Regions from separate parts of the Gracilibacillus saliphilus genome, predicted to be linked through region 1. Evidence: riboswitches for the same ligand, from Rfam matches in the RefSeq annotation. Region 1 holds a riboswitch; each other region holds the start of a gene.
The links. A riboswitch is a leader RNA that binds a small molecule or an ion and turns the genes downstream of it on or off. The one in region 1 is predicted to bind thiamine pyrophosphate.
Positions count from the first base shown of each region.

Region 2: it holds a riboswitch for thiamine pyrophosphate, as region 1 does, so the genes downstream of both, GHT08_RS13500 (ECF transporter S component) here and tenA (thiaminase II) in region 1, are expected to answer to the same signal.
Region 3: it holds a riboswitch for thiamine pyrophosphate, as region 1 does, so the genes downstream of both, tenA (thiaminase II) here and tenA (thiaminase II) in region 1, are expected to answer to the same signal.

Region 1 is NZ_WJEB01000012.1:34,167-38,389, reverse strand. Features, by position in the region: gene GHT08_RS11020 (TSUP family transporter) at 1-56, opposite strand, end outside; gene GHT08_RS11015 (acetylornithine deacetylase) at 417-1,676, opposite strand; gene tenA (thiaminase II) at 1,673-2,356, opposite strand; TPP riboswitch at 2,541-2,638, opposite strand; gene GHT08_RS11005 (methyl-accepting chemotaxis protein) at 2,734-4,223, opposite strand, start outside.
Region 2 is NZ_WJEB01000020.1:22,096-26,318, forward strand. Features, by position in the region: gene GHT08_RS13490 (M20 family metallopeptidase) at 1-119, shown strand, start outside; gene dapA (4-hydroxy-tetrahydrodipicolinate synthase) at 502-1,392, opposite strand; lysine riboswitch at 1,530-1,712, opposite strand; TPP riboswitch at 1,863-1,969, shown strand; gene GHT08_RS13500 (ECF transporter S component) at 2,138-2,728, shown strand; gene GHT08_RS13505 (ABC transporter ATP-binding protein) at 2,735-4,189, shown strand; gene GHT08_RS13510 (energy-coupling factor transporter transmembrane component T family protein) at 4,179-4,223, shown strand, end outside.
Region 3 is NZ_WJEB01000031.1:19,237-23,459, forward strand. Features, by position in the region: gene GHT08_RS17070 (hypothetical protein) at 1-51, opposite strand, end outside; gene GHT08_RS17075 (CynX/NimT family MFS transporter) at 191-1,384, opposite strand; gene lepB (signal peptidase I) at 1,584-2,132, shown strand; TPP riboswitch at 2,193-2,300, shown strand; gene tenA (thiaminase II) at 2,408-3,106, shown strand; gene thiD (bifunctional hydroxymethylpyrimidine kinase/phosphomethylpyrimidine kinase) at 3,099-3,923, shown strand; gene thiM (hydroxyethylthiazole kinase) at 3,920-4,223, shown strand, end outside.

The DNA of each region.
Region 1 (4,223 bases):
GACAAAAATCCAAAAATGATCAAAATAAGTAATAAATAGATATCAAGTTCGGTCAATTTCTTGCCTTCTTTCCAATGGCTATGAAATAAATCACCTGCCAACTTTAAATTTTGCACCACACCATTATAACGATTTATTTCATATAAATAAATCTTCATTTTCATAGAAGGATGAACAAAATTGATTTTAAGGAAGATAGGTATCTGATCATTTATTTTCACGGAATGATTATTTGTTTACTTCACTTACTCACTTCTCGTTTTCAGACACTCTTCAGAAACATTTGTCCAGTTGATAGAATACTAGTTTGAAATAAGAAATCCCTGCTTATCATTTGTAAACTTCCATGTTAAGCAGGGTAATTTTATATATAATTAGTATTCTTTTCCATTGTAATTGACATGTACTTATTTAGCTCATCGTTTCTTAGTATTACACCAAGCCGGAATAAACGTTAACAATGTCTTCGTGAATTGAATCAACTCTTCTAGTTCTATTTTTTCATCAACTGCATGTGCTTCATGTAATTTACCTGGACCATAAATCGCGGTTGGTATACCTGCATCACTAAACCACCCAGCATCTGTCACAGTCTTCGACATACCAACAAAAGGCTTTTCCTGTTCGATATCCTGATGTGACTTTTGGAGAAGTTTAATGGCGGGATGCTCTGGATCAATCTCTGCAGAAGGAAAAATCTCACCACGATCTTCTATCATAGATTTTCCACCCCATTCAAAATGAAGCGGATTTTTCTCAAACCATAAGTCGTCTTTAAGTGATTGATGGAGATATTCCTCTACTTCTTGCGAAACAATGCGATAATCTTCATTAGGATAAAAATGAACCGTAATCCAAAGGCGACATTCATCCGCAACAAAAGCTGCATGACGTCCCCCTTCTATAACAGCCGGATTAATAGTAGTTGTACCTTTTTTAAAGCCAGGGTACTCCTTTGTCTCCACCCATTTCTTCTCTAAATTACGAAGGCTTTCGATGACCTTGGTCATTTTCTCAATCGCACTGGCATCCTCGCCTGTTTCATTTAATTCCGCACGCATTGCATCATGATAAACACGTTTACTTTTAACCGTAACCCAACCTGTGATTACACCACCTTGACCATGGATTTCACGATTACTGCCATCAACAACTAACGTAAAGTCAGCATTATATCCTTTTTCAATACAAGAAAGTGTTCCCGCTTCACCGACTTCCTCACCAATTACCGTCTGCAACTGCAAATCGCCTTTTAAGTCAATTCCTTCTTCATGTAATAGCTTAGTCGCAAACAAGGCACATGCAACAGCCCCTTTCATATCAGAAACCCCACGGCCATACAGATATTTACCTTTTTCAGTAAGAGAGAACGGAGGCACTGTCCAACTAGATTCATCTCCCACCTCCGCTACATCAATATGCCCGTTAATAATCAGGCTATTATATGTATCAGAGTCTGTTCCTTTCTTAATCCCGACAAGATTAGGATCATTCGGGAAGACATCCCATCGTTCAGTGTCAAAATCTAATTTTTCTAGATAATCCGCGATATACTTCTGAATGTCAGACGTATTTCTAGCAGGCGGACTAACGGTAGGAAAACCGATAAGGTCAGATAAAATATACTTTAATTCATCTTTTCTATCATCTACTAAATTGGTTAATGCTCTGTTCATTCGGCATTCACCGGCCAATCTTCTTTCTTTTCAACCATATCCCAAAACATATATTCAAATTGACTAGTCTTCACCACAATCTCTTCAAGTCTTGCTAATTCCTGCTCTGGCTTGCCTTCTGCAATTTGGTTCATTAATTGTTTCGTTTCTTCCGCTAATGCGGTAAATTCATTAGAACTATACATTTCTACCCAACTGCTGTAAAAATTATCGTCTAATGCACCTGGCCATTTAGCCAGTGATTTCCCAATAAAATTGTAACTCCACTCACACGCTAGTACCGATGCAACTACATTTTCCACCCCACCACGCTGAGACAAATTCAACATATAACTCGTATATGCGGTAGTAATCGCAGACGGTTCTGTAGATTCAAGCTCCTCTTTCGAAATACCGAATTCCGCAGCATAGTTACGGTGCAAATCCATTTCCACATCTAAGACACCATGTAGTAGCTTGGCAAAAGTCGCCATTTTCTCCAAGTCTTCTGCTTTTGAACTCCCAATCGCAAACAATCTTGCATAATCGATTAGATAAACATAATCTTGCTTTAGCCAATGCTTAAACTTTTCCTGTTCTAGTGTGCCGTCACCTAACCCCTTTACAAAAGGATGTTCTAGATATGAATTCCAAATCGGTTCCACTCTTTTCCATAGACGATCGGTAAACAATGTAGTCATTTTACACTCTCCTTGTTTAATGAATAGAAGTTGCCAGAGAAGTCATGAAAGTTGCCAGTAAATCCACCATAGTTGCCAGATAACTTGCGAAAGTTGCCAGTAAATTTTGAGATTACATAAGAAAAACCCATCACCAATGCAGGGAGATGGGTTAGTAATGTACAGACTAATCAAACAATCTATATAACTACCAATTCCACTTCCCTACGCTAGTTTTAACTAGATCAGGTTCAAAGGGTCGATTTCCTCTCTCAGCATCTACATGCTCCCCTAGCCGAATGGTTAAATTATTCAGTTTCCATTTTAGTATACTAACAAATATTTGGAAATGCAAACACGATTAGACATGGACTCACCAAAACTTATCCATAAGTTGTTCATAATCTAAATTGCCGTACTAGACTGTTTAATTTTTCTGCTAATTTAGCTAATTCCTCGGAATTGGATGATACTTCTTCCATGGAACTGCTTGCTTGTTGAGCAGATGCAGAAGTTTGCTCCACTCCTGCTGCAGATTGCTCTGATATCGAAGCTATTTCTTCAATTGAGCTATTGATTTCGTTACTCGAAGCTGACATATCTGAAAGATTTGTTGACACTTTTTTTATGCTAGTTACCATTTCGCTTATAGAACTATTAATTTGTTCAAAAGTTTTTCCTGTTTGTTTGATTTGGTTTGTACCTGCTTCTACCTCTCCATACCCTTCTTCTAACGATTGTGACACATTAGCAGATTCATTTTGGATATTGGAGACAATTCCTGTGATATCAGAAACAGAATCAGCTACTTGTTCGGCAAGCTTTCTCACTTCATCAGCTACAACAGCAAATCCTTTTCCATGTTCACCTGCACGTGCCGCTTCGATCGCAGCATTTAAAGCTAATAAATTGGTTTGCTCTGAAATATCTTTAATGACCGACACAAGCTTGGTAATCTCTTGGGACTGATCATCCAAACCACGGACTTTCTCTACAGCTTCTTGAACAATCGTATGAATCCGTTCCATTTGTTTCACAGAATACTTCATCATTCCACTGCCATCTTCTGTTCTATTTAGTACATTTGTAGATACTGATTGGATTTGTTCACCATTTTCATTTGCTTCGTAAACTTTTTGTACAAATTCGCTCATTTTACTAGATACATTGCCTGCAAGATTAGCTTGAGTTTCGGAACCAGACGCCAATTCCTGCATTGTGACAGCAATTTGTTCTGTTCCAGACTTCACCTCATTGGCAGATTGATTTAATTCTTCACTTTGTGCACTGACAGTATCAGAAACTTCAGAAACTTGTCGGATCATTCCTTTTAGATAGTCACTCATTTTATTGATAGAACTTGACAATTGCCCGATTTCATCATTTGCTTGGTAATCTAGCTGTTCTATTTGTAAGTTACCTTGTGCTATTTCATTGCTGACAGACACTACTTTGGATAGGTTACGTGAAATGGTCCGATTCACCAGACTAATGAGAATAATACTGATAATTAATGAAACTACGATCGCAATGAACAGTGACGTTAAGACCACCTTTTGACTTTCCTTTGCTCGACTGGAAACCTCCTCCATCTCGCTATGTAGTAACTCTTTTAGTTCATCTATATGTTCTACTGCTTGTAAGCGTAGTTCTTTGGCATTTTCTGCTCGACTAGCTGCCAAATTTTCGTTTCCACTGTTTATGTATGAAACAACTTCCTCAAACTCATTATTAAATGATTTATCTAAGACAGCCGCTTGCTGATATAATTCTTTCTGCTCGTTGGTTTCCATACTTTCTTCTAATTCGGCATTTAACGCTGCTATTTGATCTTTAGACTCATTAAATTCATCAATTATTTCAGATGATGGATTTTCCATATATTGAT
Region 2 (4,223 bases), on a different contig from region 1:
CTGTTGATGGACTAGGACCCATCGGGGGAAGAGCCCATCGAGAAAGCGAATATCTGGAATTAGATTCATTTGTCCCTAGAACAATACTTTTAGCACACGTAATTGCCGAATTAGCATAAGAAAAACTGAGCAACAAACGCTCAGTCCTAAAAGCTAAAGATTTACCATTTCTCTAGCTTCCATTATGAAATACTTGAACAGCTTAACCGCCACTCCGGCTGCCCACTTCCCTTTCCGTGGGGTTTGCCCTTCAGCTAACTTTTGCGAGCAAAACCCACTCGAAAAAGTGGATCTTCAGGTCAAACCATTCCCACAGGAGTGGAAGTGTGCGGGCTTCGCTAAGATCTGCTCTACAACGCTAGCATGAGGTAACGTGGTTGTTTTTACTCATAAATAGCAATTTCTAACCCATTGTAAAAATGTGCCACCAATGGTTTAATGTTTTCTTTATATGAAAAAAATGAAAACAGTTCACTTTATAGTTAGTGAACTGTTTTTATATTAACCAGCATAATAATTTTCTTGAAGGAAATGTAAATGGTGTCTTAATATTTGCATTTCTTCTTCGTTTAATGGTACTAATGGTAAACGGACATTTCCTACGTCTATACCATTCAACCCTAGAGCTGCCTTTACCGGTGTAGGACTTGGTGCCATAAACATCGTTTGCATAATTGGGAGTAAATATTGATGTAACTCCTGCGCTCTCCAGAAATCGCCATTTTGACAAGCAGCAACCATTTCATTCATTTCGTTACCAATGATATGTGAAGAGACTGATACAATTCCATTTGCACCAATGGCAACAGCAGGAAGTGTCAAATTATCATCACCACTGTATAGAGAGAAGTCCTGGTCTGTTTCTCGAATGATTTTGGTCATCACATCGAGGTTACCACTAGCTTCTTTTACAGAAACGATATTATCGATTTTAGCAAGTTCAATAATCGTTTCAGGATTCACATTTACACTAGTTCTACCCGGAATATTATACAACATCACTGGGAGTGTGGTAGATTCCGCAATGACTTTAAAGTGTTGATACAAGCCTTCCTGTGAAGGTTTATTGTAGTAGGGTGCAACAAGCATAACTCCATCTACACCAATCGTCTCCGCCTTTTTCGTCATTTCTATAGATTCACGAGTGTTGTTTGATCCTGTCCCTGCTATGACAGGTACGCGACCATTAACGACTTTAACCGTAAATTTAATGAGAGATAATTTCTCTTCTTTTGATAGTGTAGGAGATTCTCCAGTTGTTCCGGCAACAACTAGTGCATCAGTTCCATTTTGTAGTAAATAATTAATTAATCGTTCTGTTTTTCCATAATCAATCTCTCCATTTTGATCAAAGGGAGTTACCATCGCTGTTAATACACGTCCAAAGTTCATGATATATCCACCTCTATTCAAAGATTTAAAACAATTTGACTAGTTCCATTGAATAGAGGGTATCTCATCACCAATTGAAAATAAAAAGATGCAACAATGAGGGCATTGTTGCATCTGGAATTCAAATTGGATTCGATGCGTGAGATAGCCCTCCATATAGTGTGGCACTATATGACAGCCCTGCATTTATTCAATGAAGGACCAGTAAAATAAGCTGATGCATACTTATTTTACTTCGGCAAATTCCCCTTTCGATAGCTTTCTCAGGCAACACCAGCCTCCCACTATGTACTAATGGTTTTTGCACCTCTATTCTCACTTCAATAAAAATTGAAGCAAAATATTTAATTGTTTTACGTTGTTACCAACTATATCAAAAAATATCGATTCATGCAATCTGATTTTCAAAAAAATTTTCTTGACAATATGGAAAAATTTGATATGATGAAGTCGAATTAAATATTATCAACACATTCCACTAGGGGTGTCTTTTAAAGACTGAGATTAAAGTGCTACTTTAAGACCCTTAGAACCTGATCTGGCTTATACCAGCGTAGGGAAGTGGCTAGTATCTAATATATTGCAATACTTTTTATATGGATAAGTATAGCCACTATCTCTACGTATGTATGGATAGTGGCTTTTTGTGTTTGGAGGAGGGTTTTGCTGTAACTAAGTGAGTGATCAAGAACGGGTAAGACTAGACGAATACTTATTCTTAATTTAAAAAAGGAGATGGATGTAGATGAGAAAAACATTAACTTTGACTGATATTTTAATAACAATTGTTATTGCCTTTATTTTTAGTGTTATCTACAAACTGTGGGGTCCATTATACAGCTTTGTAGGGATACTTGGTTTACATGTGGATCAGTTAATATACGGTATGTGGTTTATGGCTGCAACAGTAGCTTTTCTGATTATTCGCAAGCCGGGTATTGCTTTATTAGCAGAACTCGCAGCTGCTCAAGGAGAGTTTTTATTTGGTGGACAATGGGGTATATCACTCCTTTTATATGGTCTTATACAGGGATTAGGCTGTGAACTAATCTTTGCTATGTATCGATATAAGAGTTATCGTCTGTATGTTACTTGTCTAGCAGCAATAGGCGCTGCGATAGGATCACTATTATTAGATGTTTTTTATGGTTATATCGATTCATTAGCATTATGGAATCTTACATTATTGATCGTTGCCAGATTAGTAGGATCGATATTGATTACGGGTGTATTTGCTTATTACTTGGTAGAAGCATTGGACAAAACAGGTGTCACAAAGGCAATCCGTCCAGTAACTAATGATGATTATCAAAGACTCGAAGATGAGATGAGGTAAATTGGCATGCTTGAAGTGAAAAATTTACGAGCTAAATATCCAAATGAAACATCATTATTATTTAAAGATGTTTCACTATCCATTCAACAAGGTGAGAAAGTATTGCTTGTCGGTCCATCAGGATCGGGAAAGTCCACCTTACTTCAGATATTGGCTGGCTTAATACCTGACGTGATAGAAGTACCTATTAAAGCTGATAAACGGAAGATTTCAGAATCGTATGGAATGGTTTTTCAGGATCCAGATGCCCAGTTTTGTATGCCTTATGTAGATGAGGAGATTGCTTTTGTACTAGAAAATAGAAACATACCTCAGCAAAATATGGCTTCCTTAATTAGCCAATACCTAGATCAGGTTGGTTTACAATTAGCGGATCAACACGTTTCTATCCAACAATTATCAGGCGGTATGAAACAACGGCTTGCGATAGCATCGGTATTAGCCTTGGAACCTGAAGTGTTGTTCTTAGATGAACCAACTGCTATGCTGGATCAGGTTGGCACGAAACAAGTTTGGGATACCTTGAAGGAAGTTTCAGAAGATAAGACAGTTGTGATTGTAGAACATAAAATTGACCATGTTTTACCCTTAGTTGATCGGGTCATTATTTTAGATGAAATAGGTGCTATAGTGGCTGATGGTGAACCGAACGATATCTTCAATCGATTCCGAAGTAAGTTGTATCAATATGGAATATGGTATCCAAACATTTGGGATGACTATGCCCGGCAACTTCCTAATTATGCCCAATATGATAACATGCATCAACCGATTATAACCATGGATTCCTTTCATGGTTACTACCAAAAACAAATAAAAATGCATGTTAACGATGCAGTGATTCATCGAGGTGACTGGCTAGCGATAACTGGTGAAAATGGTTCAGGTAAAAGTACGTTGATGCTTGCAATAATGCAATTGATTAAAACATCAGGAGAGATTAACTATTTTTTATCAGATAATATTAACACATGTGATTATCGGAAGATGGGGTATGTGTTCCAAAATCCTGAACTGCAATTTATCACGAATAGTGTTTATGCCGAACTAGAGCACTCTTTGAAAAATAGTGAGGCTCACCCAGAAGAGTTTGCTGATAGGATAGAAGCACATTTAAAAAGATATAACTTATATCATGTTAAAGACCACCATCCCTATCAATTATCTATTGGTCAAAAGAAACGATTAAGTGTAGCAACCGCTACCATTGCAGATGTTGATATTCTACTTTTGGATGAACCGACCTTTGGTCAAGATGCCAAAAACACTTTTCAAATGCTTGAACTTTTTGAAGAATGCCGAAAAAATGGCATCACGATTGTGATGGTTACCCATCAGCCTGAAATAGTTGAATTATATGCAACGAAGGAATGGCGAATAAAAGATGGGGAACTTATGGAAATCTTAGATCTTTCCAGAGTGCAAGAAAATATCTTGAAGGATGATATGTATGTCTATTAGTATTAGTTACCAACCAACCTGGTTACATCAGATA
Region 3 (4,223 bases), on a different contig from region 1:
TAAGTGAGAAATGGTTAACATCATCATGACAAGAATGAGGGATTTTCTCATATACTCAACCATCTCCCTTTTTCTATTCATTTATTCAGTATATACCTGATCAACAGACCAGTAAAGTGACTTTCCTCATAATTTACAATTCTTTTAATATCGGACAAAAACGTTCGTAATGAAAAAATTCACAAATGAATTATAATACTTTCTTGTTTCTGCTGGCCCCTAAACCAAAAACAGTCATGATTAATGTAACAAATAGTATCGTCATAATAGAAGGCTGCCAATGGTTGGTAATGTCAAAAATAAGTCCAATGACTATCGGTCCAATCGATGCTAATAGGTAACCAAAAGATTGTGCCATTCCTGATAATTCAGCAGCTTGTCTTGCATTAGTAGTCCTTAGACCGAGCAAGGCTAAAGCCAAGCTTATGCTAGCTCCTAACATCATGCCAATTAGTGTAATCGCAATAGTAGTCCCTATGATACCAGGTTCAAAATATAGCATGCTATAACCGATAATGCCTGACATCCCAAAAACGGCAACGACAGGTTGTTGGTTTTTCAGCTTACCTGCAATAACAGGAGTAAAGAAAGTAGCAGGCAAACTGATGAATTGCATGTATGCTACATACCATCCAGCAACTGACCCTGAGAAATCATTGGAAATCAATATTTCAGCTAACCATGAAATCGTTACATAAAATAAGAAAGATTGTAATCCCATAAAAAGCGTGACTTGCCAGGCAACAGGTGAACGCAATAATTGAACAGTGCTCGGTTCGTATAGTTCCTTATCTTCTTTAATGGGCGCTTTGTTCATCGCGATAAGCCAGACAACTATACCGATAATCACGAGTAAACTCCAGCTAGCTAATGACCATTGCCATCCAAGTCCAGCAGTTGTTGTAAGTGGTACACTGAAACCTGAGGCTAATGCGGCGAAAATGGACATCGATGTTGTATAAACACCTGTCATTAAACCGATTTTCTCAGGGAAATTACTTTTAATGAGACTTGGTAAAATAACATTAATGATCGCAATACCGACACCGATTAATATGGTACCGACAAATAATAAGGTAATGGATGCTGTGGAGCGGATCCAAATACCAATCAATAATGTGATAAGTCCATATAGTAATGCTTTTTCATTAGTAGTCCGATTGGCAATCCTCGGTGCTATGGGTGACATAAAGCCAAAGGCGATGAGCGGCAAGCTGGTTAAAAAGCCTGCACTCCAATTGCTGATCGATAATTCTTCACGGATGATGCCAATGATAGGACCGACTGAAGTGATTGCGGGTCTTAAATTAAAGGCTAACAGAATAATGCCAATGATAAAAAGAATCGTATAATGCTTTTTTGTTAAGTGTGGACCTTTTTCCATTTTTTCACCTTATTTCTATGTTTTTATTAACAAATGTCATACAAAATATGCTAAAATAAGTAAGAAACTATTAGTAAAATTCGCATTATAATAGAATAACATACATAAAGTAAGACTTCCATTAGTGGGGGTCTTATGGATGGTTCGCACCGTGGATCAATCACAAGTGGAAGTTAACTATGATGAAAGAAGGTCTACAATGGAGAATAAGGTCGTTAAAGAATTACTATCATGGTTGAAGGCGTTGTTGGTTGCTGTTATTATTGTGCTTCTGTGTCGGCACTTTTTGATTACTCCTTCCGTTGTGAAAGGCGAATCGATGATGCCAAATTTAGAAAATGGCGACCGGATTATTTTGAGTAAGATCAGTAGTATTGATCGCTTTGATGAAATTGCCTTCAAAGCACCGGATTCAAATGATAATTATGTTAAGAGAATAATAGGTTTTCCCGGTGATACGATTGAAATGAAAGATGACAACTTATATATTAATGGGAAGCTCTATGAAGAGACGTATCTTGATGACTCGAAAGCAGCACTGACTGATGGCCAGAAGCTAACAAATGATTTTACTTTAAAAGAATTAACTGGTAAGGAACAAGTTCCTGAAGGGAAAATATTTGTTTTAGGTGATAATCGGAGAGTTAGTAAAGATAGTCGAGAATTTGGCTTTGTAGATGAAGATGCTGTTATTGGAGATGTTAAAATGCGTATATGGCCAATTGAATCATTTGGAATCATTAAATAGGTAAGGCTAAACTTGACAATTTACCGTATCCGTGTTTTATTGGTAATAACTTCATAATAGAAATTCCGCTAGGGGTGCTGCATGAGCAGCTGAGATAAGAATGTATTTCTTGATCCCTTTGAACCTGAACTGGTTAAGACCAGCGTAGGAAAGTGGAGTCGGATGGTGTGTGAACGACATACACCTCATTTTTGATATGGACTATTCAAAAGCCGCTCCGCTACCCGCGAGCGGCTTTTTATTATGAAAATATATATTTTCTGGAGGCAGGAGAAATGACATTTAGTCAAGAATTGCGTGTAGCGGCAGATGATATTTACCAAGGTATTTTTGAACACCCTTTTGTAGTTGGAATTGGAGAAGGAAATTTGCACAAAGAAGCGATCATTCATTATGTGAAAGCAGATTTTGAGTATCTCAATGCTTTTATGAACATCTATGGTATCGCCATCGCCAAAAGCAACACTAGAGAAGATATGACATATTTCTATGAAAAGATCGGTTTTATCCTGAATAGTGAAATTCATCCACATCATAATTTATGTCAGGTTGCAGGTGTTGGTTACGATGAGTTGCAAGGATACCCTTTACCACCGACAGCAAATCATTATGTAGCCCATATGAAAAGTGTCGCACAACAAGGAAGTATCGGGGAATTAATCGCAGCATTGTTACCTTGTCCCTGGACATATTTAGAGATCGGACATTACTTAAAAGAAAAGTATCAACCAACGGAAGAACATCCTTTTTATGAGTGGATTACATTTTACGCTAAGGAAGATACAGCATCAGTGACAACGGAACTGTGTGAGCGTTTAGATAAATGGGCAGAACAAGTTGGAGAAGAAGAGAAACAGAAAGCTAAATTAGCTTTTATTAAAAGCTGTCAGCTAGAGTATTTATTCTGGGAAATGGCTTATCAGGTGGAAGAATGGCCGTTTTCATTTGCTGGAAAGGGGAAGCAACATGCATAAAGTAGCGTCAGCACTCACAATAGCTGGAACAGATCCTTCAGGTGGTGCAGGAATTCAAGCGGATTTAAAAGTATTCCAAGAACAGGAAGTTTACGGAATGAGTGTGATTACTTCCCTCGTAGCGCAAAACACGCTAGGTGTTCAGGATGTACAGCATTTAAGCATTGATTTTATTGAAAAACAATTAGATGCCGTTTTAACGGATATTCCACCACAAGCAATGAAGACAGGAATGATCGCTACTGTTGATATGATGGAATTAATAGCTAAAAAATTAGCAAATACGGATATTCCTTACGTGATTGATCCAGTTATGGTGGCCAAAAGTGGTGATTCATTAATGGATGAGAAATCAAGACAGGTCATTCGCAATACGTTGATTCCGCATGCTACAGTGGTGACGCCAAATGTACCAGAAGCAGAAATTCTAGTAGGTTTCGATATTCACGATAATCAAGATGCAGAAAAAGCAGCGAAAGTAATTGTTAATGATCTTGGTGCGAAGGCTGCGGTTGTCAAAGGTGGTCATTTAGAAGGAGCAGCAGTAGACGTTCTATATGACGGTGAAGATTTCTACTATCTAAAAGCTGACCGTTTTGAAACGAAGCATACACATGGTACAGGTTGTACATTTTCGGCTGCGATAACTGCCGAATTGGCAAAAGGTAAGCAGATAAAAGACGCGGTAGTTATTGGTAAGGACTTTATTACTGATGCTATTCAATACCCTCTCGAATTAGGTAGTGGGCATGGTCCGACTAACCATTGGGGCTACAGGCTAAAAAGTTTACCTGGACAAAGGGAGGTATCTAAGTGAGCCATTTAATTGAAGAAGTGAGAAAGCAGCAACCATTGATTCATAATATCACCAATCAAGTCGTCATGAACTTTACAGCAAATGGATTATATGCTGTCGGTGCAGCCCCAGTGATGGCTAATGCTAAAGAAGAAGTAGAAGAAATGGCGCAAATGGCAAGTAGCCTCGTTTTAAATATTGGTACATTGACAACGGAACAAATTGATGCGATGATTTTGGCCGGTAAAGCTGCCAATCAAGCAGGGGTTCCCGTTGTATTAGACCCGGTTGGTGTAGGTGCGACTACTTTCCGTACAAACT